One region of the Bradyrhizobium sp. UFLA05-109 genome, then DNA from elsewhere that is predicted to be linked to it. Evidence: predicted binding sites of a transcription regulator. Region 1 holds the regulator's gene; each other region holds the start of a gene.
The links. The regulator LexA, encoded in region 1, represses DNA repair genes until DNA is damaged. The targets are predictions, from matches to a motif close to TGTTCNNNNTGTGTTCNG.
Positions count from the first base shown of each region.

Region 2: Q3C01_RS24460 (PA0069 family radical SAM protein) is a predicted target of LexA. The motif match lies at 5,516-5,533, and genes of this name have one in related genera.
Region 3: Q3C01_RS29240 (ribonuclease T2 family protein) is a predicted target of LexA. The motif match lies at 4,510-4,527, and genes of this name have one in related genera.

Region 1 is NZ_JBBIAR010000028.1:2,088-9,710, forward strand. Features, by position in the region: gene Q3C01_RS21125 (alpha-hydroxy acid oxidase) at 1-862, shown strand, start outside; gene Q3C01_RS21130 (HAD-IA family hydrolase) at 872-1,501, shown strand; gene Q3C01_RS21135 (hypothetical protein) at 1,671-1,874, shown strand; gene Q3C01_RS21140 (hypothetical protein) at 1,976-2,152, opposite strand; gene Q3C01_RS21145 (molybdopterin molybdotransferase MoeA) at 2,380-3,591, shown strand; gene lexA (transcriptional repressor LexA) at 3,767-4,465, shown strand; gene Q3C01_RS21155 (hypothetical protein) at 4,634-4,840, shown strand; gene Q3C01_RS21160 (hypothetical protein) at 5,055-5,492, shown strand; gene Q3C01_RS21165 (ComEC/Rec2 family competence protein) at 5,501-7,623, opposite strand, start outside.
Region 2 is NZ_JBBIAR010000034.1:74,088-81,710, forward strand. Features, by position in the region: gene Q3C01_RS24440 (electron transfer flavoprotein-ubiquinone oxidoreductase) at 1-749, opposite strand, end outside; gene Q3C01_RS24445 (uracil-DNA glycosylase) at 885-1,691, shown strand; gene Q3C01_RS24450 (glycosyltransferase family 39 protein) at 1,784-3,292, opposite strand; gene Q3C01_RS24455 (ribonuclease HII) at 3,422-4,252, opposite strand; gene Q3C01_RS24460 (PA0069 family radical SAM protein) at 4,331-5,494, opposite strand; gene Q3C01_RS24465 (phosphoketolase family protein) at 5,711-7,623, shown strand, end outside.
Region 3 is NZ_JBBIAR010000046.1:39,929-47,551, reverse strand. Features, by position in the region: gene uvrC (excinuclease ABC subunit UvrC) at 1-1,395, opposite strand, end outside; gene Q3C01_RS29255 (outer membrane protein) at 1,650-2,273, shown strand; gene Q3C01_RS29250 (cold-shock protein) at 2,344-2,559, opposite strand; gene Q3C01_RS29245 (23S rRNA (adenine(2030)-N(6))-methyltransferase RlmJ) at 2,811-3,671, opposite strand; gene Q3C01_RS29240 (ribonuclease T2 family protein) at 3,771-4,463, opposite strand; gene Q3C01_RS29235 (hypothetical protein) at 4,568-5,035, opposite strand; gene Q3C01_RS29230 (hypothetical protein) at 5,217-5,522, shown strand; gene Q3C01_RS29225 (DUF3617 domain-containing protein) at 5,561-6,097, shown strand; gene Q3C01_RS29220 (ATP-binding protein) at 6,300-7,623, opposite strand, start outside.

The sequences.
Region 1 (7,623 bases):
GGTGGTGCTGGCGCCGGTCGGCGCGCTCGAAATCTTCGATCCGCATGGCGCAGCGTCCGTTGCGCGTGGCGCCGGCGCATTCGGCGCGGCGCACATGCTGAGTTCGGTGTCGGACCCGGGCCTCGAGAAGACCGCGGAAGCGGCTCCCGATGCGCTACGCTTCTACCAGCTCTATGTCCGCGGCGATGACGCCTTCGTCGAGGATGTCGTCGCCCGCGCGGTGAAAAGCACCTATGCCGCGTTCTGCCTGACGGTCGACACAGCCCATTACAGCCGTCGCGAACGCGACATCGCCAAGCGCTATGTTCGCGAGAGCCGGCTGCGCGCCACCGGCGGCGATTACCAGAAGGGCCTGGAGTGGCGGACCGTGAAGCTGATCAAGGACAAGTTCGAGATCCCGCTCATCATCAAGGGCATCGCGACGGCCGAGGACGCGCAAATCGCCGTCGATCACGGCGTCGAGTGGATCTACGTCTCCAACCATGGCGGCCGCCAGCTCGATCATGGCCGCGGCGCCATGCATGTGCTGCCGGAGATCGTCGATGCCGTGAAGGGGCGCGCGAAGATCATGGTCGACGGCGGCTTCTGCCGCGGCACCGATATCGTCAAGGCGATCGCCATGGGCGCCGACCTCGTCGGCATCGGGCGCCTGCAGTGCTGGGCGCTGGCTGCAGCCGGCGAAGCCGGCATCACGCGGATGCTGGAGCTGCTGGAAGACGAAGTACTGCGCTGTCTCGGGCTGCTGGGCGCCACTTCGTTTGCCGAAGTGAACGCATCCTGCCTGCATCCGGCGACCGCCACCAACGCACCAAGCGTGTTCAGCGCGTTTCCGCTTCTGGATATCGAGCCTTATCGTTACTGAAAGGATGCAATGACCTCCCTCCTCTGTCCCGGCAGCGCTGATGCGCTTCTGTTCGATCTCGGTCGCGTCGTGCTCGACATCGATTTCTCCAAGGCGATCGCCTGCTGGGCGGGACATGCCGGCTGCGAGCCACAAGCCATCGTCGCGCGCTATGTGCGGGACAGCGAATCCTATCGGCTGCACGAGATGGGCAAGATCAGCGACGAGGTCTATTTCGACTCGCTGCGGCGCTCGCTCGGGATCGAGATTTCCGACGCGCAGTTCCTGGAGGGGTGGAATGCGATCTTCGCGGGCGAGATGCCCGACATCTCAAACCTGTTGCCGCGCGCCGCACAGCACGTGCCGCTCTACGCCTTCTCCAACACCAACCGGCCGCATGTGGAATATTTCTCGAAGGAGTATGCTGACGTGCTCGGCCATTTCCGCGAGATGTACCTGTCCTCCAGCATCGGCCTGCGCAAACCCGATGCGGAAGCCTTCGACCATGTCGTCGCCGCGATCGGCGTGCCGGCGCAGCGAATCGTGTTCTTCGACGATCTCGCGGAAAACGTCGAAGGCGCGCGGGCACGCGGTCTGACGGCGGTTCACGTGACGTCGCCTCGCGATGTCGGCGAGACGCTGAAGGCCCTCGGTATCTGAGAGCGCGGCCGCATTGTTGCGGTAGCTCAGTCTTTGGTTCCAGCTTCTTCCGGGAACTTTTTTGGCAAAATGTGGAACCAACTTATTCTGTGTATTTTTGCACAGAGTTCCCGGAACGGATCACCGCGTCGGGAGTCATATGCCCGTTGGGATTTTCTACAACGGACGCGTGATCGTGTTGGGCAAGGCATATTTCAACAAGCAAGCCTCGATTCTTCTCAAGTTCGCCAAATCAACGTCGAATTCGCAGCTGTCCGCAAAGCTGGTCAGCAAGGCGGCGGATCTGAAATCGCAGGGCGACCCCCTGCCCGAAATGGATCACAGCCTGAAGGCGCCCGACGTCGATCCGGACAATGAAACGGGAGCCACCTGATGCTAGCCGTGAGCCTGGTCGTCGCCGTGGTATGTTTGGCCACCATTATCCCGGTCTTCCTCGTCATTGAGACGATCGCGCGGCGGCCAAGGTAAGCGCACTCAGCTGCGCTTGGACTTGGGCCGATCGAGACGCTGCCGTTGCGCGCGCATGCGGCTGGTCTTCTCCTTGAGCGCTTCGATCTCCTCATCGAGCTTTGCGCTCCGCGACTTCGGCGGCTCATCGCCGCGCAGCTTCTCGAGCGCTTTCTCAACCGACAGCTTTGAAGTCTCTGCCATCAGGGTTCTCCCGGACGTCTCCCGACGCGCCTTGCGTGCGGGCGCGCAGCAATTCTGAGCCGGAAGCGGAACGAGGCGATATTGTCCCAAAGGGCATCCTGCCGTCCTGCTGCTGGAAAGACAATTTCATCTCCACCTTCGCGTTCGCGCCTTTTGCCTCGACGCCCGCACTCGGCTAGAACGCAACGCGACCTGTCCTTACGATTTGCCCAGCAGGAGTTCAGCCCGTGGCCCTGATGCCGGTTTCCGACGCGCTCGATGCGGTGCTCGCGGGCGTCGAGCCTGTCGCGGACGAGATGGTTGCGCTCGATGCGGCCTACCATCGCGTGCTGGCGCGCGACGTCGCGGCGCGGCGCACGCAGCCGCCGCAGGCGATGTCGGCGATGGATGGCTATGCGGTGCGCGCTGCCGATGCGGCAGAGGTGGGCACAGAGCTCACCGTGATCGGCGAGGTCGCAGCAGGACGACCGTTTGCGGGAACGGTCGGTGCGGGTCAGGCAGTACGGATCTTCACGGGCGGCGTAGTGCCCGATGGCGCGGACGCGGTGGTAATCCAGGAGGACACAGTCGCTGACGGCAGGCGCGTCACGGTCAAGGAGGCCGCGATCGTTGGAAGGCACATCCGTCCCGCCGGCGTCGATTTCCGCGAAGGCGACGTGCTCCTGCGAGAAGGAGCAAGGCTCACCGAACGCGACCTATCACTCGCCGCCGGCATGAACCATCCGCAGCTAGCCGTCCGTCGCCGGCCCAGGATCGCGATTCTCGCGACCGGCGACGAACTCGTGATGCCGGGCTCAACGCCGGGCGCGGGCCAGATCGTCTTTTCCAACGGCTATGCCCTGCACGCGCTGGCGCGGGCCGAGGGCGCCGAAACGGTCGATCTCGGCATTGCCGCCGATACCGTTGCGGCGACCAGCGCCGGCATCCGCCGCGCCCGCGAGAGCGGCGCCGACATCCTGATCACGACCGGCGGGGCCTCGGTCGGCGACCACGACCTGGTGAGGCCGGCGCTTCAGGCCGAAGGTTTCGAGATGGCGTTCTGGAAGATCGCGATGCGGCCGGGCAAGCCGATGATGCACGGCCGTCTCGGCGCGATGCGGGTGATCGGCCTGCCCGGCAATCCGGTCTCGTCCTATGTCTGCGGCTTCCTGTTCATGGTGCCGTTGATTCGCGCGCTTGCTGGCCGCTCTCGCGTTCATCACCGCCGCGAGCGCGCCGTGCTCGGGCGCGACGTCGGGCCCAACGACGTCCGTGAGGATTATCTGCGCGCCCGGCTCGAGGAGCGCGAGGACGGCACGCTCGTGGCCGTTCCCGTCAACCACCAGGACTCCTCACTGCTTGCGAATCTCGCTATGGCACAGGCACTTCTCGTGCGCGCGCCGTTCGCACCGAAGGCTGAAGCAGGCACGCCTTGCGAGGTGTTGCGGCTGCCCTTGTGAGGGCGATCTGATTCACGTGTAGCGCGAACTTCGCTGCGTTCACCCAAAATTAAGTGGTTGCGGAACACATATCGAACATATAGTGTCCGTTCATGATTTGTTTCGAGCATCTAGCGGCTTCTGCTGAATCTGGCGTCTCGGAATCGAACGACATCAACCGGGGGATTTGGTCGAGATGTTAACGCGCAAACAATACGAGCTTCTGCGGTTCATCAGTGAGCGCCTCAAGGAAAGCGGCGTGCCGCCCTCCTTCGATGAGATGAAGGACGCGCTCGATCTTCGCTCGAAGTCGGGCATCCACCGGCTGATCACTGCGCTGGAAGAGCGCGGCTTCATCCGTCGCCTGCCCAACCGCGCGCGCGCCATTGAGGTCATCAAGCTGCCCGAGCTTCAGGCCGCGGGCGCCGGCCGCCGCGGCTTCACGCCGAGCGTCATCGAAGGCAATCTCGGCAAGGTGCGGGGCGTAAGCGCTCCCGTCGACGACGGCGATCGCCCCGTCGCCGTGCCCGTGATGGGACGGATCGCAGCCGGCACGCCGATCGAGGCATTGCAGACCCGCAGCCACACCATCAGCGTGCCTCCGGACATGCTCGGCTCGGGCGAGCACTACGCGCTCGAAGTGCGCGGCGATTCGATGGTCGACGCCGGCATCCTGGATGGCGACATGGCGCTGATCCAGCGCAACGAGACCGCCGACACCGGCGACATCGTGGTGGCGCTGATCGACGATGAGGAAGCGACGCTCAAGCGCTTCCGCCGTCGCGGCGCGTCAATCGCGTTGGAGCCCGCCAACACCGCCTATGAGGTGCGCATCCTGCCGCCGAACCGGGTGAAGATTCAGGGCAAGCTGATCGGGCTGTACCGGAAGTACTGATTGCCCGCCAGATTGCCGGTTATTGCGCAACGATGCGGGCGGACGGATTGTCCGCTCCGGCAAAATGGTGTTTTCGCTTCCATTGTGATTATCCCCACACCTGCGCGAAGCTAATCCTCGAGCATGGCAGGCGCGAATGCGCTGTGCACGATGCAGAGGACAAAACCCATGCGGCAGATGATTTTGAGCGCGATCTCGGCAGCCTTGATCGCGGAATCGGCATCCGCGAGCGATGCAGCGCAACACCAGCATGGCGCCCGCAAGGCAGAGCACGCGGCAACCAGCGCGCCATTCCGCAAGTCCAACAATGCGATCGCACCTGCGGCGCAGGTGAGATGGCCCTATTCGGGGTACTCCGCTCCTGCCGGCCGCTGATGGAAGCTCGCGTAAGTGAATGGCGTGAACCAAGATAGACTGGCGGCGCGAGGCTTTGTTCCTGGTGTGCCGGGAAAGATAATGTGATCGGGCGACGCGCAGACGGGCCGCAGATTTGCCCACAAAAGCGATACACTCCAAGGCTTCCAACTCTGATAGAGGCCTGCGCCTCCGGGGGGGCGCGGACCTGCTATCTCGCATGAGGAGCACTCCGATGTGTGACTACAGCCTACATGCCGTTGCGACCCGCCCCGCTCAAGTCGGCGAGACGATCGTCACGACAACCTTCCGCGGCACCTCGACGCGTGGATTTGCGTCGGAGCGTGATCTCTCGGTTGCCGTCTGCCTCCTGCCCGGCACCGAGCTCGCCTTCGCCGACAACGTCCGCTACGACAATCGCTGGATCTGGACGCGCACCGTCAATTCCCGCGTCGGCAAGTTCGGTAAGGTCGATCCGCACATTCCCGATCGTCATCATGATGCGATCGAATTCCCCGACGGCAACTACGTACTGGTGACGCAACTCGTCGAGGGACAGCGTGCCACGGTTCTGCAATTGCCGGTAACGCAGCCGCTCGGCGAGAAGACTGAGCAGCCCGCCGTCGAGCAGCACACCACCACGACGCCTACGACACGCCTGCCGATCGGCTGACGCGTCTTTCAATCCTCGGCCTGCAGGTCGGCCTCCGACGGCGTAGCATCCTTGCTGCGTGGAGTAGCCGGCCGCGGTGCGAGGCTGAGCTCGAAATCACTATCGCCGGCCCCGGCCGGCGACCAGGGGCGGTTTGCGCCCCTTATTTTTACCGTTCGCAGCGTGAAACCGTCGCCCTCGCGCGATAGCGCGAGCGCTCCTTGCGTCTTCAGACGCTCGCGATCCACGACCATCGCCGTGCAATCGGTTGCTGCCGGCTTCGCCGTCACCACCAGCGCGGCGCGGCTGCAATCATCCGCCAGCGCATCGACACGCAGCGAGAGCGCGACCAGGCGACCATCGGCGAGCGGTGTCACGCAGCCGGCCTCGTCGCATGAGACTCCGTCGGCGAGCGACGCATCCGTCGCACTGCGCGGATCGGCATCGGCCGCAAGCCACTCCTTGAGGAGAAAATTGTCCTTGCCGGTTCGGATCAGGTGCAGTTGGCCGTCCCTGCCGCGCACCGCGACGCTGTGGCCGTCGCCTGCGATCAGGATGTCGGGCTGGCGCATATGCAGCGCCCAGCCGATCGCGAGCGCCAACACGACGACACCCGTCCAGCGCAGCGGCGTCCGCAACAGGCCCATCACGACGAGGCCGATGCTGGCGGCAATCAGCGGACCGGCGCCGAAGGCGGTGATGCGTCCGACCGCGCCCGGCAACGCCGCGACCCAGCGCGTCACGACGACCATCCAGTCGATGCCGATCCCCATCAACCACCAGAACACGCCGTCGAGCCCGAACGGCGCTGCGATCAGCCCCAAAAGTCCGGCGGGCATCACCAGCGCCGAGACCACCGGCATCGCCGCGAGATTGGCGAGCACGCCGTAGGGCGTGACGCGGTGGAAATGGAAGGCGGCATAGGGCGTCGTTGCGAGCCCCGCGATCAGCGAGGCCATCAGCAGCATGACGAGTTCGCGGCCCCCCCAGAGCGCGATGCGCGCGGTGGCGGAGTCGTCGGGCGAGGCCAACAGCTTCGGCATGCCGATCTGCACCAGCGCGACAAGACCAAGCGTTGCCGCGAACGACATCTGGAAGCTCGGGTGCACCAGGGCCTCCGGCGCAACAGCGAGCACGATCATCGCGGCAACCGCCAGCGTGCGGAAGGTGATGGCGCGGCGATCGACCATCACCGCGATCAGCACTACCGCTGTCATGAAGAAAGAGCGCTGTGTTGCGACCTCGGCGCCGGACAGCAGCAGGTAAAACGCAGCGGCCACAAGTGCTGCCGCCGCGGACCATTTCTTGATCGGATGGCCCGCCGCAAATCCCGGGATCAACGCCAGCAGCGCGCGTACCGCAAAAAACACCACGCCGGCGACGACCGCCATGTGGTAGCCGGAGATCGACAGCACGTGCCCGAGGCCGGAGATGAACATCGCGTCGTTGACGGGCTCGGTGATCGCATCGCGCCGCCCGGTAAGGAGCGCGGTGGCGATCGCACGATTGTCGCCGTCGAGCGTGGCGCGGATACGCGCGTCGATTGCATCGCGCAGGCCCTGCATGATCGCGGCATAGCGCAGTCGCAAGCCTCCGGTCTCCGGTGCCGCGGCAACCGTGATCGCCCCCATCGCAAAGCCGGACGCGCCGATGCCCTGAAAAAACATGTCGCGAGCGAAATCATAGCTGCCGGGACGCAGCGGCGCGAGCGGCGGCATCAGCCGCGCCTTGAGTTGCACGAAGCTGCCGACCTCCGGCGCTGTGCCCTTGCGCACAGACAGCCGCACGCGCTCGAGCTGGATGTCGCCGCGCGGCGCCTCCATCGTAGTCACCCGCAGCACGAAGCGGTCGGTCCGCTCGCGAATATCGCGCGTCTCGACGAAGCCGGACAGCGCCACCGAATAGAGCGGCTTGGCCAGCACTGTGTGCGCGATGCGCGCCGTCTTCCAGGTCGCCGTCGCAAAGCCTGCGGCGATCGCGGCGATCATGATGGCGGGCGCGAACAACCGGCTCCGCCGCAACAGCAGGCTACCTGCCATGAGCACCAGCGCCGTGATCGCGGCGACCAAGAGCACAGGTTCGTGGTCGGCAGCAAAATAGAGTGCAATCCCGCTCCCGAAGGCCACGGGCACCCACGGCAGCAGCCGACCGG
Region 2 (7,623 bases), on a different contig from region 1:
GAGCCGCCGCCGGTCTTCATGCCGAGCGGCCAGCCGAAGGAATGCTGGATCATTCCCTTCTGATGCTTGGCCGGATCGATCTGCCAGACCTCCTTCAGGCCGATGCCGAATTTCGCCGGCTCGCTCTTGGCATCCAATGCGAACTTGGCGATGAGTTGCTTGGTGAGGCTGCCGCGGGCGCCTTCGGCGAACAACGTGTACTTGCCGAGCAATTCCATACCGCGGGTAAAGGAGTCCTTCAGCGAGCCGTCCTTGGCGATGCCCATGTCGCCGGTGGCGATGCCCTTCACCGTACCGTTCTCGTCGTAGAGCACCTCGGCAGCCGCAAAGCCCGGGTAGATTTCGACGCCGAGCGCTTCGGCTTTCCGCGCCAGCCAGCGACAGACATTGCCGAGCGAACCGATGTAGCAATGATGATTGTTCATCAGCGGCGGCATCATGAAGTTCGGCAGCTTGATCGCGCCGCCCGCCGTCATCCAGTAGAAGCGGTCGTCCTTGACCTCTGTCTTTAGCGAGCAGTCGGGATCATTCCGCCAGTCGGGAATAAGCTTGTCGAGGCCGGCGGGATCGATCACGGCGCCTGAGAGAATATGCGCGCCGACTTCCGAGCCCTTCTCCACCACGACGATGTTGAGATCGGCGTTGAGCTGCTTCAGCCGGATCGCGGCCGACAGGCCCGAGGGGCCGGCGCCGACGATGACGACGTCGAATTCCATGGATTCGCGCGGAGGAAGTTCTTCGGTGCTCATCTGATCTCAGCCCTTGAGACGGTCCTTGGTCGTTTGCGCCCTCTTGTTTCCGATTTTTCCGGGCAGGACAACCTCGGAAATGCGTTTCGCTGGGATGCAAGGCCCCCTAAACTGACCTAAATGTCATAAGTAGCCATGATCAGCGAACCCGCCCCCACCGTCCGCGAGCTGCTGGCCTTCTATCTGGAGGCCGGCGTCGATTGCGCGCTTGCCGAGGAACCGATCGATCGCCTGGCCGAGCCGGAGGCGCCGCCCCCGGCCGCACGCGCGGTTCAGCCGGTCGAAGCGCCGAGGCCCATTGCAGCGCCGGCCGTGATGCGCGGCGAGGCTGCGCCCGCGCCTGACGTTGCGATCGCCTCGGCGCGCGAGGCCGCGCGGACCGCACCGACGCTGGAGGCGCTACGCGAGCTGATGCAGAATTTCGACGGCTGCGCTTTGAAGAACACCGCGACGCGGCTGGTGTTCGCCGACGGCAACCCGCAAGCGCGCATCATGTTCGTCGGCGAAGCGCCGGGTCGTGATGAGGACATCGAAGGACTGCCCTTCGTCGGGCGCTCGGGAAAGCTGCTCGATCGCATGATTGGCGCGATCGGGCTCGATCGCAGCAAGGTCTATATTGCCAACGTCATCCCGTGGCGGCCGCCCGGCAACCGCACGCCGACGCCGCAGGAGACGCAAACCTGCCTGCCCTTCATCCAGCGCCAGATCGAGCTCGTGAATCCCGACGTGCTGGTGACGCTCGGCAATCCCTCGACACAGACGCTGCTCTCGACGCGCGAAGGCATCATGCGCACGCGCGGTCGCTGGTTCGACTACGACACGGGCGAGCGCGTCATCCGCGCGCTGCCGACATTCCATCCGGCCTATCTGCTGCGCTCGCCGTCCTACAAGCGGCTGGCCTGGCAGGATCTGCGCGCGATTGCGAAAGTGCTGGCGGGGTAGCTCGCACTCGTGTCCCGGCTGTGCGGAGAGATAGGCCCCGGCTCAGCAGCGCAGCATTTCATGCCGCGCTGCGTCCGGGGCACGAGAGCTCCTCACGTCCCCTTCGGGCGCACGATGGCCCAGCCGATGCGCAGCAGCGGCTGACGGCCGTTCACCAGCCATTCGAAGGCGCGCGGCACTTCGGGCACGATGCCGGGGAAGCGTTTGGCGATCTCCGGCGGCGGGGTGCCGGCGGTATCGGAGGCGCGCCAGACCACGACGCCGCCAGTCTCGCTGAACCTCGCCGGTGTGAACCAGGGCGTGCGCTGCGGCTCGGCGTCGATGAGCAGATGTGGCCGGCCGGAATGCAGCGCGATCAGGCTCGCAAGCTGCGTCTCGCCGGCGACCGCGCGCAGACGCTGGTTGGTGCGGCGAGCAAAGCTGTCGTCGAAAAAGTCCGAGATCGCACGCGCAGGCATCGAGGTCGTGATCTCGCTGGTCCCGGCCCAGGGCATCAGGAGAACCGCCAGCACGATGCCCGCAGCGGGCGCGGCGACGGCGGCCGCCCACACCGTGCGCAGCACGCGGGCGCGGCGCATCGCGATCAGGTCGCCGGCGGCGACGATCACGGCGAGGCCCGACATCAGCAGTACGAGGCCTGCCCCGCCCGCCACGCTATCGAGCCCGAGCAGGCCGGAGATCAGGACCGCACCGAGCGCGGGCGCGAGCGCAAAGAAGTAGACGAAGTTGCGCGCCAGCGGCTCGACCGGCGGCCGGTAGATGATGGGCGCGTCCTCGCTCTTGCCGGCGAACCACGTCGTGTTGAGGAAGGTCAGCACCGGAATCGCAACCGCGCCGAGCAAGAGGCCGCCGAACAGCCAGGCTGTGTTGATCGTACGTAGCTTCAAATCCTCAAGCTGCGGCAAGGCCGGCATGGACAGCGTCTCGGCACGCATCAGCCAGATCGCATAGGGTAGGACCAGCACGGCAACGACGACGAGCGCATAGATCGGATCGAGCACGCGCAGCGTTTTTCGGCCGCCTTCGGTCGCGACCGCGAAGATGACGAGCAGCAGCAACAGACCAATGGCAGCGGGCGTCGTCAGCAGCAGCAGCCCGGCGGCGATCGACCAGGCGAACCAGGCGTTGCCGCGGCGCTGGCCGATCAACTGCCAGGAGTGCAAGAGGAGCAGCGCCCAGAGCGGGCGCGCCAGCACCATCGGACCGAAGTCGAGCGCGGGCGAGGAGAACGCCAGCACCGTCATGGTCAAAAGCACGGCGAGCACCGCCTGCTGCGTGCCGACCACCGCGCGCGCCAGATGATAAAGCGCGATGAAGGTCGCGATCTCGCAGAGCTCGGCCAGCACATAGACGCCGATCATGTGGTTGCCGGCGGCGCGATAGGCGATGTCGGCGAGCCAGAAGGCCAGCGGCGGCCCGAGCCCGGTGCCGACCTGATATTCGCGGCCAAAGGCAAGCAGCGTGGCGAGATTGCCGGGTGGGCTGCGATAGAAGATCAGCGCCACGAACAGCCACATCGCGGCCTGGAGCAGCACCACGATCCACACCACCAGCCGCGGCCGGGCGCGGATCAGCTCGATGACCAGGGAGGTAAACCGCATGCAAGGTCCGAAATGATGCAGCCAACCCGTCCAAGCCGGCGCGTCCATGTCTGATAAAGCGCGCTGCGCGCCGTGGCAACCAACTCGTCTCCCTCTCCCCGTTCTTACGGATAGAGGTGAAACCCGCCGCTAGAGATTGGCCGAAACGTCGACCGGTACCTCTGCCTCAACCTGCACAACCGCCTCATCCACGGCCGTGAACAGGTCGCGCCCGGGTTCGACCGTCCAGGGCATGTGCTTCTCGCGCGCCGCGACGACGGGGGCGAAGAAGCTGCGGTGGTGGATCGAGGGACCGAGGCGGTCGAGCGCGTTCAGGTGCTCCGGTACGGCGTAGCCCTTGTGCTGCTCGAAACCGTAGCCCGGACAATCGGCTGCCAGTGCGCACATCAGCCGGTCGCGCGTCACCTTGGCAATGATCGAGGCGGCCGCGATCGAGAGCACCAGGCCATCCCCGCCGATCACGGCCTCGCAGTCGCAGGCCGTATCGAGCCTGTCGCGACCGTCGACGAAGACGTGGCGGGGCGACTCTGGCAGCGCCACCACCGCGCGCTTCAGCGCCCAGAGCGAGGCGCGCAATATATTGTCGCGGTCGATACGCGCCGGCGAGGCGACGGCGACCGAGACCTGCGCGGTTGCGCAGATCTTGTCGAACAGCTTTTCGCGCTCCTCGGCCGTCAGGCGCTTGGAATCGTCAATGCCTCGCGGGATCCGGTTTGGGTCGAGGATCACGGCGGCCGCCACCACAGGCCCGGCCAGCGGCCCCCGTCCCGCCTCGTCGCAACCGGCAACCGGCCAGACGCCGCGCTTGATCAACGCGCGCTCGCGGCGAAAGCTCGGCGGCGCGATGGTGATGATACCCTTGGCGGCCTTTTCGGCGCCCTTAGGTTCCTTCGCGGCCGCTTTGGGCTCTTTCTTCGCGGCTTTCCTGGCCGGCTTGCTGGCGGACTTGTCCCGAATCATGGCCGCGATCGTGCGCACGCAGGTCCGGCCTGCGCAACCGGGAACCTCGGATATTCCCGTTATTCAGACCCGCCTGAGTCAGAACAGGCTGAGCTGCTCGCCGCCGCGCTTCGGCTTGGCGAAGTGATCGGTGGTCAGCTTCGACCTGCGCTTGTTCAGACCTAGCCGCTCGCAGGCTATCTCGAAGCGGCGACCGATGGTCCAGGCCATTGGACCGGTGCCCTTCATCCGCTCGCCCCATTTCGAGTCGTAGTCGCGACCGCCGCGCATGTCGCGGATCAGGGTGAAGACGTGGCGGTAGCGATCCGGGTAGTTCGCCATCAGCCATTCACGGAAGAGGTCGCGGACCTCGAGCGGCAGCCGCAGCAGCACATAGGAGGCTTCCTTGACGCCGGCATGCGCGGCCGCATCCAAGATGCGTTCGATCTCGGAATCGTTCAGCGCAGGGATCACGGGAGCGACCATCACGGTCGTCGGGATACCGGCCTCCGTAAGCTGCTTCAGCACCTCCAGACGCTTGGGCGGCGTGGAGGCGCGCGGCTCCATGGTGCGCGCCAGCTTCGGATCGAGCGTCGTCACCGAGATCGCGACCTTGGCGAGGTTGCGCTTGGCCATGCGCGAGAGGATATCGATGTCGCGCGTCACCAGAGCCGATTTGGTGACGATGCCGACGGGATGGCCGGCGCTCTCCAGCACCTCCAGGATGCCGCGCATGATTTTGCGCTCACGCTCGATCGGCTGATAGGGATCAGTGTTGGTGCCGATAGCGATCATCCGCGGCTCATAGCCGGTCGCGGCAAGTTCCTTCTCGAGCAGCGCCGGCGCCTCGGGCTTGGCGAACAGTTTCGACTCGAAGTCGAGCCCAGGCGAGAGCCCGAGATAGGCGTGGGTCGGCCGCGCGAAGCAATAGACGCAACCGTGCTCGCAGCCGCGGTAGGGATTGATGGAACGGTCAAAGCCGATGTCGGGGGAGTCGTTCCGGGTGATTACCTTGCGCGAGTTGTCGACGGCCACGGTGGTCTTGAACGGCGGCAGTTCCTCGAGGCTCTGCCAGCCGTCATCGAAGGCGACGCGCGCCTCGGCCTCATAACGGCCGCTGGCGTTGGATTGGGCGCCCCGCCCGCGCCTGCGCTCGCGGTCGATCGCGACGGCAAGCTCAGGAAACGCGGAAGGCGCACCCGCCGGCTCGGAGGGCGCCGTGACCGGCGGGTGCTTGAGGGCATGAGAGGATGCTCGACTCATGAAACCAAGATAGCACGCGATCGGAACAAATCAAGAACAAGAACGTAAAAGCCGCAAAACAACCCCATGCAAAGTAGCCGCCCAAACTTAGCGCACCGAATTTTGACCTCGCTCAAGGGTTGCCGGCCGCGTTGCCGTTTGATGCCGCCGGTAGAAACGGGATCGATCGCCCGGGAACCGGGTTGGTGACGGTCGTCGCAACAAGGGCAGCCCATCATGACAAGCCAACAACAAGCGCGCGCCAGCGGAGGCGACCTCGACCTGCTCGATCGCTACTGGCGCGCCGCCAACTACTTATCCGTCGGACAAATCTACCTTTTGGACAATCCGCTGCTGCGCGAGCCGCTCCGCCCCGAGCACATCAAGCCGCGCCTGCTCGGCCATTGGGGGACGACGCCGGGGCTGAACTTCATCTATGCCCATCTGAACCGCGCGATCCGCACGCTCGATCTCAGCGTCCTCTATATCTGCGGCCCCGGCCATGGCGGCCCGGGCATGGTCGCCAATACCTATCTCGAAGGCAGCTATAGCGAAATCTATCCAGACATCGGGCGCGATGCGGACGGATTGCGCAAGCTGTTCAGGCAGTTCTCCTTCCCCGGTGGCATTCCGAGTCACGCGGCGCCGGAGACGCCGGGCTCGATCCATGAAGGCGGCGAGCTCGGCTACGCGCTGGTGCACGCCTATGGCGCCGCGCTCGACAATCCCGAGCTGATCGTCGCCTGCGTCGTCGGTGACGGCGAGGCTGAGACAGGGCCGCTTGCCGCGTCCTGGCATTCGAACAAGTTTTTGAATCCTGCGCATGACGGCGCGGTGCTGCCGATCCTGCATCTCAACGGCTACAAGATCGCCAACCCCACCGTGCTCGGACGGATGCGCCACGGGGAGATCCGCGATCTGTTCCGTGGGCTAGGCCACGAGCCGCTGTTCGTCGAGGGTGATGATCCCAAAACGATGCACAGGATCATGGCGGACGCGCTCGACGTGGCGCTGGCGAGCATCCGCTCGATTCAGCAGCATGTGCGCGAAACAAAGACCACGATCGAGCGGCCGCGCTGGCCGATGATCGTGCTGCGCTCACCGAAGGGCTGGACCGGACCAAAGGAGGTCGACGGGCTGAAGGTCGAGGGCTTTTGGCGTGCCCACCAGGTGCCGGTTGCCAATTGCCGCGAAAATCCGGCGCATCTGAAAGTGCTCGAAGCCTGGATGAAGAGCTACGCGCCGGAGGAGCTGTTCGACCCCCACGGCACGCTTGTTCCCGAATTGCAGGCCCTCGCCCCCACCGGCGACCGCCGCATGGGCGCAAATCCGCACGGTAATGGCGGGCTGCTGAAGCGCGAGCTGAAGCTGCCCGATTTCCGCAACTTTGCCGTCGAGGTGAAGCAGCCGGGCAAGACGGTCGCCGAGGCGACGCGCGAGCTTGGCAAATTCCTGCGCGACGTCGTCAGGCTGAATGCGGATGCCCGCAACTTCCGCATCATGGGCCCGGACGAGACCGCGTCAAACCGGCTTGACGCCGTATTCGAGGCGACCGAACGGGTCTGGATGGAGCCGACCGAGCCTTATGACGTCCACCTCGCCCAGGATGGGCGTGTCATGGAGGTCTTGAGCGAGCATCTCTGCCAGGGCTGGCTCGAAGGCTATCTGCTCACCGGACGCCACGGCTTCTTCTCCTGCTATGAAGCCTTCATCCACATCGTCGATTCGATGTTCAACCAGCACGCCAAATGGCTGAAGGTATCGCGCGAGCTGACCTGGCGGCGGCCGATCGCCTCGCTCAACTATCTCTTGACCTCGCATGTCTGGCGCCAGGACCATAATGGCTTCAGCCATCAGGATCCCGGCTTCGTCGATCTCGTCACCAACAAGAAAGCGGACATCGTCCGCGTCTATTTCCCGCCGGACGCCAACACGCTGCTGTGGGTCGCCGATCACTGCCTGCGCACCTATGACCGCATCAACGTGATCGTTGCCGGCAAGCAGCCCGCGCCGCAATGGCTCACCATGCAAGATGCGGCGACGCATTGCGATGCCGGTATCGGCATCTGGACCTGGGCCGGCACGGAAGATGCCGATGGCGAGCCTGACGTCGTGATGGCCTGCGCCGGCGACGTGCCGACGGTGGAAAC
Region 3 (7,623 bases), on a different contig from region 1:
ACTGTTGTCGTAGACCTCGATGCGTTTCGGCGGATGGGGCAGGGTAAGGGTGGCGGCCATCGCTTCGAGCAGCCGGCTCTGTGTCGCCGTGTCAGCGAGCTTCCGCCCCAGCGCTTCGCGCGCATTGGTCAGAGCGTGGGTGACGAGCTCCTTCTTCTCGCCGCGTTTCGGCGTCGAGACTTCGACCTTGTGGCCGGCCTTGATCGACAGAGCGTTGGCAAGCAGCTCGCTTTCCTCGATCTCGTGCGAGAGCAGGATGAGCTTTGGCGGTGGCTTGTCGTCGTAGAACTGCGCGAGGAACGAGCCGAGCACCTCCTCCGGTGTGAACGTCTTCTCCGCGCGCGGGAAATAGGCGCGGTTGCCCCAGTTCTGCCCGGTGCGGAAGAAGAACACCTCGACGCAGGAGAAACCGCCCTCCTGGTGGATCGCGAACACGTCGGCTTCTTCCACGGTGCGCGGATTGATGCCCTGCTGCGACTGGATCGCCGACAGCGCGGCGAGACGGTCGCGATAGAGCGCGGCGCGCTCGAATTCGAGCTCGCCGGAGGCCTTCTCCATCTCGCCGGCAAGCTCCTGCTTCACGGCGTGGCTCTTGCCGGAGAGGAAGTCGGTCGCTTCGCGCACCAGCGTCGCATAGCCCGTGAAGTCGATCTCGCGGGTGCAGGGGCCGGCGCAGCGGCGGATCTGGTGCAACAGGCAGGGCCGGCTGCGGCTTTCGAAAAACGAATCGGTGCAGGAGCGGATCAGGAACGCGCGTTGCAGTGCGGTGATGGTGCGGTTGACGGCGCCCGCGGAAGCGAACGGGCCGAAATAGCGCCCGGGCCGGGTCTGCGCGCCGCGGTGCTTGAGGATCTGCGGCGCCCAATGGTCGCCGGTGATCAGGATATAGGGAAACGACTTGTCGTCGCGGAGCTGCACGTTGAAGCGCGGCCGGAGCTGCTTGATGAGGTTGGCCTCGAGCAGCAGCGCCTCGGTCTCGGTCGTGGTCGAGACGATTTCGACCGAGACCGTCGCCGCGATCATGCGCAAGATGCGCGCCGGCTGCGGCGCGCTAAGGCGCGCGTAGTTGGAGAGGCGTTTTTTGACGTTCTTGGCCTTGCCGACATAGAGCACGTCGTTGTTCGCATTGAGCATGCGATAGACGCCCGCCGAGGTGGGGGCTAACCGCACCGCGCGCTCGATCGCGTCATGTCCGGTCGCCAGCGGGCCTTCGCCGACTGCGCCGGTCTCTTCCAGGATGTCCGGCAGCCGCGCCTCGTCCTCGTCGTCGCCGCCATTCGTCGCGGGATCGACGTCGGGCGGCGTCAGCGCCTGCGGCGAGACGTCCGGCGCTGGGCCGCGCCGCACCTTCCGCGCGCGCGCAGTGTCCGGGGTGTCGGAGGAATCGTGATCCATATTGCGAATTTAGGCGCTGGGAGTGCCGATTTGAAGTTTCACCGGGGCTGGCCAAGTGGACCGCGCGCGGTGTTCCCGGTAACGCTTCCTTAAGACTGTTAAGCGGGCGGTAACCGCGCTTAACAACCCTTTAACTTAAAACTCTCGATAAATCCTACGCGAAAAGTTCTTGGTTCCGTAACCATGCGGTTTTGCCTTGCGCGCCGGTGCATGCAGACCGCGATGGCCTTGCGGCGGTTGCGTTGGAGTGTGTGATGAAGAGGCTCGTTATGGGCGCTGTGGCTCTGGTTGCAGCGGGCTGGAGCGCTTCGGCAGAGGCCGCCGATCTCAATTACGGGCAGCGTGCACCCTATACCGTCAACCAGCCGCTCAATGCCTATAGCTGGGCCGGTCCCTATCTCGGCGCCAATCTCGGCTATGAATGGGGTTCGGTCGGCAATAATCCCGCCAAGCCGGCCGGCTTCGTCGGCGGCATCCAGGCCGGCTACAATTTCCAGAACGGCCCGTGGGTGTTCGGCCTGGAAGGCGATATCCAGGCGGCCGGCGCCGACGATACGTTCGCGCCGTGGAAGTTCTCCAATCCCTGGTTCGGAACGTTGCGCGGTCGCGCCGGCTACGCCTTCAACAACATCCTGTTCTATGGCACTGCCGGTCTTGCCTTCGGCGAGTTGCGTGCGGAGACTTTCGGCTGGACGGAATCGCACACCACGGCGGGCTGGACTGCAGGTGTCGGCGCCGAGTTCGGCATCGCGCAGAACTGGAGCGCCAAGATCGAATATCTCTTCCTCGATCTGTCCTCGAGCCAGTTCGCGATCACTGGCGTGTCGAACGGTTATAGCGCCAGCGTGGTGCGCGCAGGCGTGAACTATCACTTCTGATAGCTAAGAAGAAAATACCGGACCTAAATCTCCCGGCCTCGCGCCGGGACTTTTTTGCGTCAGGCTTCGCCTAAGAAAGGATCACCAGGTTGACCGCCTTGGGTCCCTTGCCCTTCTTGTCCGGCTCGACTTCGAAAGTGATACGCTGTCCTTCGGTGAGGTCCTTCAGTCCCGCCCGCTCCACCGCCGTGATGTGAACGAAGACGTCGCGACCGCCGTCGTCCGGCTTGATGAAGCCGTAACCGCGCTCGCCGTTGAAAAACTTAACCGTGCCCGTCATGGCCATCGGGACTCCTCCCCCGCATTGCTCCTCCGCCGTGATGCAGTCCCGCACCTCGGCATGACCGGACATACGAGCCCGGGGAGCTGGCCACCCTTGGGCGGACGCGTCAGTCCGCCTGGATCCTTGTTAGGCCTTCACTCCGCCGCAACCATTCGCGGAAGCGGAACGTAAAGCCAGTCACGGGGCACAGCATAATACGGTTCTTTGCGGATTGACTACCGTTCATGCATAGTTTTCCCAATAGGTGTACTACTTTAGGGCTTTGGTACCTCCAGGCGGAAACGGGCCGCGCCGCCCTGGCCCAGCGGCTTTTCGAGCTCCGGCAGGATGGTCTTGAGCTCGCTCTGCAGCGTAAAGGGTGGGTTGACGATCAACAGCCCTGTCGTGACGAGTGGCGCGTCGGTACTTTGCGGTGCGACGCTGAATTCGAGCCGCAGGCATTTGCCCTGAGGTTTGGCTGCGGCTGCGGCCCGCGCCACCTGTTGCGCGAGCGCGTCGGTCGCGCGCCTGGATTTGGCGGGATACCAGATCACATAGATGCCGGTCGGCCACTTTGCGAACGCTTCCGAGAATGTCTCTCCGAGCCGCTCGAACTCGTCCTTGGCCTCGAAGGGTGGGTCGATCAGCACCAGACCGCGCCGCTCCTTCGGCGGCACGAAGGCCGGCAGCGCAACCCAGCCGTCGAGATCGACCACGCGCGCCTGCGTGTCGCGGCGCAGCACATCGATCAGCGCCTTGCGCGCCTTCGGCTCGAGCTCGCAGGCGACGAGGCGGTCCTGCGGCCGCAACAGGCCACGCGCGATCAGCGGCGATCCGGGATAGGTCTTCAATTCGCCGCGTGGATTGAAGGCGCGGACGATGTCGAGATACGGCTTTGTGAGTGCGGCGACCTCGTTGGTCAGGCGTGCCTGCATGACGCGCGCGATGCCGGTCAGCCACTCGCCGCTGCGGCGCGCCTCCTCGCCTTCGAGATCGTAGAGGCCGGCGCCAGCATGCGTGTCGATGACGCGGAATGCGGCCGGCTTGTCCTGGAGGTAGATCAGGATACGCGCCAGCACGATGTGCTTGATGACATCGGCGAAGCTGCCGGCGTGAAAGGCGTGGCGGTAGTTCATCTCGGACAGTTACGACATCGGGCGATGAAAGTAACTGCTGTCGTTGCGCACAAGGCGCCTCGCGTCGTTCCGCAATCACGAGGATGCAGACCTGCGATTTCAACCGCCGCGGATCGGCGGCATCGTCACCTGATCGCGGCGGCAGGCGCGGCGGTCGAGCTCCTCGCAGGAACGGAATTGCAGGTCCTTGTTCAGGCAGATGCGCACCTCCGACAGCCGTGTCCGGTTGCACGTCACCGAAACGCCGGAGCTGCTCAGACCCGGATTGGCCTTGATGAAGGCCTCCTCGACATCGGCGGGCGATACGGTCTTGGGCTGCGACAGATCGAGGTATTCGGCAGGAATCTTGATGACCGCGCGCGCTTTCCGGATGGTCTCGAAGTAATTGCGGTCCGTCAGGCCCGAGCAGGTGCCGTGCTTGTCCCATTCGTTGAAGATCAGCCCCGGCGCCGGCATCAGATCGAGCATGGAAGAGACGATGTTGCGGTTCAGCCGCGGCGCCGGCCGTTGGCAGAATTCCGGAAAGCCGTTCTCATATTGCGGCCACAGGCCGTGCACCACGAAGGCGTAGGGCCGTCCTCCGCACTGGATCTGGGAGCGGCCGCCGCGCTCGGCTGCCTCCTCGCAGAACGACGGCGACCAGGACAGCGACAACACGTAGAAATCAAACTCGCCGGGCGCATTCTGCCGCTTGTCCTGCGCCATTGCGTTGCCCGCCAGCGCAACGAGGCCTGCGGTGAGCAGGAGGGAGATCAGGAAACGGGACAGGGAATGCAATCTGGAATAAAACATGGCGACGCCTTTCAACTAGACTGTGCAAGAGAGCCTAGCAGGCGGCAAGAACATTTCAAGAACAAAATTGACGCCGCCGCTTTGGCGCGTACGATTCGCCCGAATCAGGGTTTTGCCGACCGGCAGACGGGATTGTATGCCCAGTTGCGGTCGAGACCGACCACGCACCATTCGACGCCCTGGCCGAACCCGGCAAAGCCACCGTCCTCGATGATCGAGAAATGCACCTTGCGCACCTTGCCGTCGCTGAGCATGGCCTCGCCCGTGCAATAGCGGCGCGGAATGTTGTCGGACTGCCAGGGCCGGAAGGCGGTCTCGTGGATGCCGGCGAAGCCCGTGATCTTCAACGAAGAATTCCAGAAGGAGCTTTCCTTCTCCCAGAACTGGGTGGCAATCGTGGGCAGCGCCTTGTCGCAGTCGGCGACGCGGCCGTCATAGCGCGGCCCATCCAGCCAGAAGTTCAGCTCCAGCGGATTGGCTGCCTTGGCCTCGCTGAGCGACAGCGCCCCCAGAACGAGGCCGAAGACCGCGGCAAAGCGGAGCGATTTCAGGGAGGTGGCGAGGTCGCGCATGGGCAATCCAGGAGGCATGGCTACAGGCACCCGACCGTGCCGTGAAGGGGAGGAGAGGTCAAGTGCAGCACGGCAACACTCGCCGACGAGTTACACGTAAGACCGCGTTCCGCAGGCCTTCCGTTCTTTTCAGCGCGCTCGCGGCGCCGTAGACTGGCGCCAGCCAAATGGAGTGACGGGAATGCGAATCATTGCGGCCGCGAGCCTTGTTGCCAGCCTGGTTGTCTCGGGACTGCTGGCGAGTGCGCCGGCGCGCGCCGACATCCTCCCGCTGCCCCCCTTCAAGGGCAACGACACCGGCGGCATCATCGCCTATTCGATGGCGACTCAGGTCGATGCGCGGCAAGTCGCGGTCGACCACTGCGCGCGTTACGGCAAGGTGGTGAAATTCCTCGCCGTGCAGCCCTATGATGGCGGCTACATCTCCTTCTCCTGCCGCTGGGTGCCGTATGGCGCGACCGAGCAGCCGCTGCGCACGCTTTACTGATCCTTTAAGACCGCAAGCGGCGACCGGGAGTTTGGCGCATGACGCGAGGGCCTGTTGTTTTCTGCGTTAGCCTCTTCGCGCTCGCGGTGTCGGCGACGACGGTTGCGCATGCGGTGGATCTGCCGGTGCGCAAGGCCGGCCTCTGGGAAATGAAGATGCTCCGGTCCGGCGGGCCGATGCCGGAAATGACCATGCAGCACTGCACCGACGAGAGCGTCGACAAGGAGATGAACAACAACGTCTCCCCGATGGCCAAGCAGATCTGCACCAAGCAGGACATCCAGAAGACCGCCAGCGGTTACGTCAGCGATTCCGTCTGCAACGTCGCTGGCGCCACCACGACCTCGCATGCCGAAATCACCGGCGACTTCAACACTGCCTATACGGTGAAGAGCACCGCGCACATCCAGGGCGGCGTTGCCGGAACTGCCGGGCACGACTCGACTACGACGATCGAGGCCAAGTGGCTCGGCCCGTGCAAGGCGGACCAGAAGCCCGGCGACATCGTGATGCCCGGCGGCTTCAAGATGAACGTCAAGGACGCCGCGAAGCTGAAGGATCTGCTGCCGAAGTAGCTAAAGCATGATCCGGAAAAGTGTGAAGCGGTTTTCCGAAAAGATCATGCTCAAACAACAACCTAAAGCGCGATGATGATTCAGCCGAATCTCATCGCGCTTTTGGCTTGTAGCCCGGATGGAGCGAAAGCGAAATCCGGGGCCGGTCTGTCGTCGCCCAGCAGAATTCCGGATGCGCTGGGCTCCATCCGGGCCACGCAGCTTACACCGGTATCCGCACCGACGCCCGCAATCCGCCCATCGGGCTGTCGCCGAGCGTGATGTCGCCGCCATGCGAGCGGGCGATGTCGCGGGCGATCGCAAGGCCGAGGCCGGTGCCGCCTTCGTCCTGGTTGCGGGCGTTGTCCAGCCGCAAGAACGGCTTGAACACTTCCTCGCGCAAATGCGTGGGGATGCCGGGCCCGTCGTCGTCGATGGTGACGGTGAGGTAACGGTGATCGCGCTGGCCGGTGATGGCGATCGTCTTGCCGTAGCGCGCCGCATTGGTGACGAGGTTGGCGAGGCAGCGCTTGAACGAGGCCGGCTTCACCGTCACCACGGGCAGGCCATTGAACGCGACGGTCGCGGTGTGGCCGTGGCGCTCGGCATCGCTGCGCAATTCCTCGAGCGCCTGCGCCATGTCGGTCGGCTGCGACTGCTCGCCGGAATCGCCGCGCGCGAAGGCAAGGTAGTCCTCGAGCATCATCGACATCTCGTCGACATCCTTGCGCATGCCCTCGAGCTCGGGATTGTCGCCGATCAGGGCCAGCTCCAGCTTGAAGCGAGTCAGGATGGTGCGCAGATCGTGGCTGACGCCGGCCAGCATCGCGGTGCGCTGCTCGATCGAACGCTCGACGCGCGATTTCATTTCCAGAAACGCCATTGCGGCACGCCGGACCTCGCGCGCACCGCGCGGGCGGAAGTGGGGCGCATCGCGGCCCTTGCCAAAACTTTCGGCAGCGTCCGCAAGCTTGAGGATCGGCTTGATCTGGTTGCGCAGAAACAGCACGGCAACGATCAAAAGGATCGACGAAGTGCCGACCATCCAGAACAGGAAAATCTCCGAGTTCGAAGCATAAGCCGCGCTACGCTGCGCGAACACGCGCATGATGGCGTCGTCGAGCTGGATGCGGATCTCGACGACGTTGGAGCGGCCGACGGTATCGATCCAGAACGGGCGTCCGATCTGGCGGCCGAGCTGCACCGAGAGCGTCTGGTCGAGCAGCGAGAAGAACGGCTTTGGTCCTGGCTGCGGCATGTCGCCGGCGGGCAGGAAGTCCACCACCAGCCCCAATCGCTGCTGGGCGATGCGTCGGATCTGGTCGCGGTCCTTGTCCTGCGGATAGCCCTTGTAGACGTCGATCAGCGCGGCGACGTCCTGCACCACCGCTGCCGACAATCTTCGTGTCACCGTGTTCCAGTGCCGCTCCATGAACACGAAGGCGACTACCGATTGCAGCACCACCATCGGGACGATCATGATCAGGAGTGCGCGGGCATAGAGGCCGGTCGGCATCCAGCCCTTGAACGCGTTGCCCATCCAGCCA